Linked DNA regions of Marinoscillum sp. 108. The protein of the gene in region 1 interacts with the protein of each later gene in a pairwise test. Links are inferred from orthologs where the notes say so. Each region holds a gene or a part of one and is shown on either strand. Other genes may lie near its edges.

Evidence for each region. The genes of interacting proteins can lie anywhere in the genome.
Region 2: the proteins of sucD (region 1) and sucC interact in binary tests that used the Escherichia coli proteins (3 or more experiments, as listed by UniProt). The link is inferred for Marinoscillum sp. 108 from one-to-one orthologs.

Annotation. Positions count from the first base shown.
Region 1 is NZ_LR734811.1:92,221-95,939, forward strand. The notes cover bases 1-2,972. They hold sucD (succinate--CoA ligase subunit alpha), read left to right. Parts: upstream 1-1,036; coding sequence 1,037-1,909; downstream 1,910-2,972. Other genes in these bases: GV030_RS15675 (HAD family hydrolase), read left to right, coding at 1-24; GV030_RS15680 (alpha/beta fold hydrolase), read right to left, coding at 25-894; GV030_RS15690 (O-acetylhomoserine aminocarboxypropyltransferase/cysteine synthase family protein), read left to right, coding at 2,381-2,972. Outside these bases: more of GV030_RS15690, read left to right, coding at 2,973-3,706; metX (homoserine O-acetyltransferase), read left to right, coding at 3,699-3,719. UniProt on the Escherichia coli protein: Succinyl-CoA synthetase functions in the citric acid cycle (TCA), coupling the hydrolysis of succinyl-CoA to the synthesis of either ATP or GTP and thus represents the only step of substrate-level phosphorylation in the TCA.
Region 2 is NZ_LR734808.1:2,379,835-2,383,175, reverse strand. What follows is about bases 374-3,341. They hold sucC (ADP-forming succinate--CoA ligase subunit beta), read right to left. Parts: upstream 2,480-3,341; coding sequence 1,268-2,479; downstream 374-1,267. Other genes in these bases: GV030_RS09485 (DMT family transporter), read left to right, coding at 3,335-3,341; GV030_RS09490 (ABC transporter ATP-binding protein), read left to right, coding at 2,688-3,338; GV030_RS09500 (DUF3575 domain-containing protein), read left to right, coding at 640-1,194. Also shown: ilvE (branched-chain-amino-acid transaminase), read right to left, coding at 1-241. UniProt on the Escherichia coli protein: Succinyl-CoA synthetase functions in the citric acid cycle (TCA), coupling the hydrolysis of succinyl-CoA to the synthesis of either ATP or GTP and thus represents the only step of substrate-level phosphorylation in the TCA.

The DNA.
Region 1 (3,719 bases):
CGATTTATCCTTTCTGGGGACTAATCAATCAAATTTATTTAAAAACTGAGTGAAGAAGAAGATGGGCATTGGCCAGAGCTTCCTGGCAAACTTCTTTTTGAAAAAGCCAAAATGGCCAATTTTTTCAAATCCCAGATCTTTTGGTTTGATAAACTGAAAAGTGGTCACGGCATTTCGATAATAATGCATCAGGGCCTGTGTAGCGGCCGAAGGTGCCAGCAGTTTATCATCCTGAATATTCACAAAATGCACCGGGATCTTTACCGCATCAAATTTTTGGGCCATCTCCTTACTCCCCTGCAATACGCCCTGAGGGTGGGTTCCCCACTTTCTCCACTCGAGTGCCGCATTCCTGGGGATATCTATTTTTCCACCCATGGTCCAGCCCGGCAAGTAGCGGTAGATGGCCACAGTGGTGGGTATTAAAATATACCAGAAAATCAGTACATACAGCCACCAAAAGCCCTTCCAGTGTCCATTATAGGCAGATTGAGACCCCACAAAGTAAGCTGATCTAATGCGTCCGTTGTTGGCCGCCTTTGGAAAAATCTGCCCCGCCACACTGTGACCTATCAGGAAAATTTTATCATATTTTTTATTCGCCCAGGCAATCACGCTATTGAGGTCTTTGTCCCCCCAGTCGCTCATTTTGCAGCGCTCGTCTTTGACCGAGCTGTGCAGCGAGTCTCCTATCCCCCGATAGTCAAAAGTGATCACATCAAATTCTTTGTATTGGCAAGCGTAGTCTGCAAACCCTTTGTAGTAGCGCTGAGGGGCCCCTGCTGCAGGGCTCACGATGATCAGATGTGCGCTTTTGGCATCCCCTGAAAAAAGCGTAGCGCTTATTTTAGTTTTATCCTCCGAAATGATCTGAAACCCTTCAGCCTTATGCATGCCTTGTTTTTATACTGAATTTGCCGATGTGGCGGATGACATCTGACTGCCGCAAATGTATTATAATACTTTATATTCACAATCCGTTTGGCAATGTGTCCATTTCAAATATTTTTGCAACTCAAATAGAAACCAATCCAAAATGAGCGTTCTAGTTAATAAAAATTCTAAAATAATCGTACAGGGCTTTACCGGCACTGAAGGAACCTTCCACGCCACTCAAATGATTGAGTACGGCACGAATGTAGTAGGAGGCGTAACTCCAGGCAAAGGTGGACAAAGCCACCTGGACAAACCTGTGTTTAATACTGTGAAGGATGCCGTAGATGCAACAGGTGCTGACGTATCTATCATCTTCGTGCCACCAGCATTCGCTGCTGATGCCATCATGGAAGCTGCTGATGCAGGCATCAAGGTTATCATCACCATCACAGAGGGTATTCCTGTGAAGGACATGATGAAAGCCAAACCTTACGCCATTGCCAGAGGAGCCAAACTGGTAGGGCCAAACTGCCCTGGGGTGATCACTCCGGGTGAAGCCAAAGTGGGCATTATGCCAGGTTTTGTATTTAAGAAAGGAAATATTGGGATCGTTTCTAAATCAGGAACATTGACCTACGAAGCAGCCGATCAGGTAGTAAAAGCAGGATTGGGTATTACTACCGCCATCGGTATTGGAGGAGATCCTATCATCGGTACTTCTACCAAAGATGCTGTACAGTTGCTCATGGAGGATCCGGAGACTGAAGGGATCGTGATGATCGGTGAAATCGGTGGAAACTACGAAGCTGAGGCAGCCAAATGGATCAAAGAAAATGGCAACAAAAAGCCTGTAGTAGGATTTATTGCCGGCCAAACAGCACCTCCCGGAAGAAGAATGGGCCATGCCGGAGCCATTATCGGTGGCGCAGATGACACTGCTGCCGCCAAAATGAAGATCATGGCCGCCAATGGCATCCATGTGGTCAACTCCCCTGCAGATATCGGGGAAGTCATGAAAAAAGCATTGGGCTAATAACTTTAGTTCGATTAGATATAGATAAGCCGGTCAGAATTTTCTGACCGGCTTTATTTTTTTATTGCCCTTCTTTTTTTTTGCAAACTAATTTTTCCGTGTTACGTTTGTGCTCTCAAATCGATAAAGCATCGATTTATAAAGAAGCGCTGAGAGACAGGCTCTAAGAAGCGCTAGCAACCCCCACCCTAAACGGGAAGGTGCTAATTCCTGATATATAAATTGATAGTTATGAAATTCAACAAAAACACTTTTGCGAAAGCAACTGCTTTTTTGCCAAGCATTGAAGCAAGGTTATCTATTTCACATTCTCCGATCGACAGAGGGTTCTGTTGTATGTGTTACTACTGCTAATTCCGCAGGTATTGTTCCTTTTAGTTATTGGAAAATCCGCAGGCCGATTCATGTATTGTCTTTGGTCATAAAAGCATACCCCATATACTATTCTAGAATCTTAAAAAATATACACTCATGTCAGCATTAAAATTTGAAACCTTACAACTACACGCAGGCCAGGAAATAGACCCCACTACAGGATCACGGGCTGTGCCTATTTATCAAACTACTTCATTCGGATTCAAAAACTCCGAGCACGGCGCTAACCTTTTCGCCCTGAAGGAATTTGGAAACATCTATAGTCGGATCATGAATCCCACCAATGATGTATTCGAGAAGCGTATCGCTGCACTGGAAGGGGGAGTGGCCGCATTGGCGGTAGGCTCCGGGCAAGCTGCTCAGTTTATCGCACTCAGCAATATTCTGGAGTCTGGTGACAACTTTGTGTCCAGCTCATTTCTCTATGGCGGCACTTACAATCAGTTTAAAGTAGCCTTCAAGCGCCTCGGCATTAAAGTGAAGTTTGCTGAAAGCGACCAGGCCGAAGAGTTTGAGAAATTGATCGATGAGAAAACCAAAGCCATTTATCTGGAAACCATCGGCAATCCGGGTTTCAACGTGCCTGATTTTGAGGCGATCGCGGCAGTAGCCAAAGCAAACAATATTCCACTCATAGTGGACAATACTTTTGGAGCTGGTGGCTACCTCTTTCGACCTTTGGAGCATGGGGCTTCAGTGGTCACTGCCTCGGCTACCAAATGGATAGGTGGCCATGGCACAAGCATAGGTGGTGTGATCATAGATGGCGGAAACTTCAACTGGGGCAATGGAAAATTCCCGCAGTTTACCGAGCCTTCTGAGGGCTATCACGGATTGGTCTTCTGGGATGTGTTTGGAGAAGGAAATCCGCTAGGTCTGCCCAATATTGCCTTTGCTATCCGAGCCCGGGTGGAAGGTCTAAGAGATTTTGGACCGGCACTCAGCCCATTCAATAGCTTCTTGCTTTTGCAGGGACTGGAAACGTTATCGCTGCGCGTGCAGCGTACCGTGGATAATGCACTGGAACTGGCGCAATGGCTGGAGCAGCACCCATTGGTAGAAACCGTCAACTATCCGGGTCTGAAAAGCAGCAGCTATCATGAGCTTGCCAAAAAATACCTCAAAAACGGGTTTGGTGGAGTGCTCTCATTTACCCTGAAGGGAGAAAAAGAGTTGGCCACACAACTAGTAGATAATCTGGAGTTGGTCAGTCATTTGGCCAATGTGGGGGATGCCAAAACGCTGATCATACAGCCTGCGGCCACCACCCACCAGCAATTATCCAATGAAGAACAATTAAATGCGGGCGTACTTCCCAACCTGCTCAGAGTCTCTTTGGGCATCGAGCACATCGATGACATCAAAGCGGATTTCCAGCAGGCTTTCGAAAAAATATATGCAGACAATCAAGTTAATGCCTAATACCATCGAACAA
Region 2 (3,341 bases), on another replicon or contig:
TGATGAGGTCTTCAATGGGGTAGGGTATTTTTAAGAAAACCTTTTCGGCGGCTTTATGCAGCCTTTTGAAGTGCTCGGCAGGTTTGAAGATGTTGAACCCATTACCATTGTTATAGGACCTCAACCCATCAAAAACGCCTGTGCCATAGTGGAGGGTCTGATCAAAAAGGCTGGCTTTTGCGTCCTTGGCCTTGATCCATTCCCCATCCAAAAATACTTCTGTACGATCGTCGTAGTACATGGTCAATTTGATTAAAAAAAAGCGCCATTCCGTGTTAGGAATGGCGCTTTGTGTTTATTTTATATTTTCTGCTAAACACAGCCATTCCCATTCCTAATCACAGTGGTGACCAGAATAATAATTGGTACAATGACAATATTTAGGTTGATTCTTTTCATTATTCGAAATCAAAGCTAATATATAAGCCAGCAAATTGACAACCTACCTCTTCGATTTTTTTACAGAAATAATAATAATTACGATATCAAAGAAGATTGATTTTTGAATCAAGCTCAGTATTGGTTCAAATTGAGTATTTCCACCTTCTTTTATCTACGATGTTTAGTGGTTAGATTCAAGGGCATAAGTCGTTCTGGCATGGCATTTGTTTTTCCCCGGCCAAACAAACTTATATACTTATGAAAAAGGTTCTAACCTCATTTTTTCTCATTGCAGTATTTGGAATGACCAGTGTATCCGCACAGGATGCTGAAAAGAAGAATACGCTAAAAGCCAACCCAATGGGTCTGATTATCGGGCTTGGCAAGATCAACTACGAGCGCAAGCTTGGTGATGCCAGCTCTGCTCAGCTTGGCGTTTCTTACTTCAGCTATTCCTCTGATGGCACCTCGTTTTCAGGACTTGGTTTGTTGCCAGAGTATCGGTTTTATGTGACCAAGGAAGCGCTTGATGGATTTTATCTGGCTCCCTTTATGAAGTATAACAATTTCACATTGAAGAATGATGAGGAAGACTTCAAAGGCAGCTTGAATGCATACAGATTTGGAGCCAAGGCTGGTTTTCAGTGGCTGATGGGTAAGCGCAAGAGCTTCGTGATGGATCTGGCGTTCGGCGGCAAGTACTCAGATTTTAATCTGAAAGTAAAAGAAGGCAGCGAAGATGATTTTGATAATGAAAATCTGTTCCAGGGCTTTAGTCCGGAATTGCACTTTGCGATCGGTTACGCATTCTAATGATCCAGCTTAGATTGCATAAAAAAAGGCTTCCAGTAACCTGGAAGCCTTTTTTTGTTTTGATATGTAAGTCTTACGCCAGTACTTGTTTTACTTTCTCAGCGGCATCTTTGAGTACAATGGCAGATGTTACCTTCAGCCCTGACTCTTCGATGATTTTCGCACCTTCTTCGGCGTTGGTGCCTTGCAGACGTACAATGATCGGTACTCTGATGTCTCCGATGCTCTTGTAAGCTTCTACCACACCATTGGCTACCCGGTCGCATCTCACAATACCACCAAAGATGTTAATGAGAATGGCTTTTACATTAGGGTCTTTCAGGATGATTCTGAAACCGGCCTCTACCGTTTGTGCATTGGCCCCACCCCCTACATCCAGGAAGTTGGCAGGCTCACCACCTGATAGCTTGATGATGTCCATAGTAGCCATGGCCAAACCAGCTCCGTTCACCATGCAGCCTACGTTTCCGTCAAGCTTCACATAGTTCAGCCCATTTTGGCCAGCTTCTACTTCCAAAGGATCTTCTTCCGACAGATCTCTCATTTCGGCAATGTCTTTGTGGCGATACAGGGCATTGTCGTCCACGTTGACCTTAGCATCTACTGCCAGGATTTTGTTGTCTGATGTTTTGAGTACCGGGTTGATCTCAAACTGAGAGCTATCAGTAGCTTCGTATGCTTTGTAAAGGTTGAAAATGAATTTCACCATTTCCTTGAATGCCTGACCTTCCAGTCCAAGGGCGAATGCCACTTTTCGGGCCTGAAATCCTTGCAAACCGACAGCAGGATCGATCCATTCTTTGACGATCTTCTCAGGAGTCTCTTCAGCCACTGTTTCGATATCCATACCGCCTTCTGTAGAAGCCATGATGACGTTACATCCTTTTGCACGATCAAGCAAAATAGAGAGGTAATATTCTTTTGGCTCAGACTCGCCAGGGTAGTACACATCCTGTGCAATCAATATCTTGTTGACTTTTTTGCCTTCAGGTCCGGTTTGGTGTGTGACCAGCGTACCGCCCAGGATGGCGTCAGCTTTGGGCTTTACCTCTGCCAAACCTTTTGCCAATACCACTCCATTGGATCCGGTTTCGTTAATTTTTCCCTTGCCGCGTCCACCAGCGTGGATTTGTGCCTTTATCACATACCATTCTGTTCCGGTTTCTCTGTTGAGTTCTTTGGCTGCTTCATGGGCTTTTTCTGGGGTATCAGCTACGATTCCTTCCTGGATGGTTACACCATAGCTTTTCAATATCTCTTTAGCTTGATATTCGTGGATGTTCATGCTGTCTGAATTTTCTTGCGAATCTACGGCAAACGGCTTGCTTATTCAACCGAATGGCATTGAAAGTTCAGTAGATCGGGGACAATATGAGTGAAAAGTGAGTGACCACATATTGCTTTCAGCGAGGAGGGGTCTGATATGAGGGGATCCAATGACTAAACCGTAAAAAGGGAGGTTATCAACTAAAGAACATCTATATATTTGCGGCATGCTAAAAGCTGAGGGCCTGTATAAAGCATATGGAAAGCTTCCCGTCCTGAAGGGAATAGACCTCCACATCAGAGAAGGGGAGATTGTTTCTATCGTAGGGGCATCGGGTGCAGGCAAGAGTACCTTGCTGCATTTGCTGGGTACGTTGGATTCGCCTGAAAAAGGAAAAATTTTCATCAGCAATACCGACGTTTTTCAGCTCAACCAACAGAAACTGGCTGGTTTTAGAAATAAGCACATTGGATTTATTTTTCAGTTTCACAACCTGCTACCCGAATTTTCAGCACTGGAAAATGTGATGATTCCCGGGCTCATCGCTAAGCGATCAGGTACAGAGGTCAAACGTAGGGCGATGGAGCTGCTGGGGCTACTAGGGCTGTTGGAGCGAAAAGATCATAAGCCAGGCGAACTCTCAGGTGGAGAGCAGCAGCGTGTATCTGTAGCGCGTGCACTGATCAATGACCCTTCCATTGTATTTGCTGATGAGCCCAGTGGAAACCTGGATTCCAAAAATGCAGATGAACTGCATCAGCTATTTTTTGATCTAAGAAAGGAGCTTAACCAGACTTTTGTGATTGTCACCCACAATAAAGAATTGGCGGAGATGGCAGACCGAAAGCTGGAGATTGAAGATGGGGTGATCCTGTGAAGG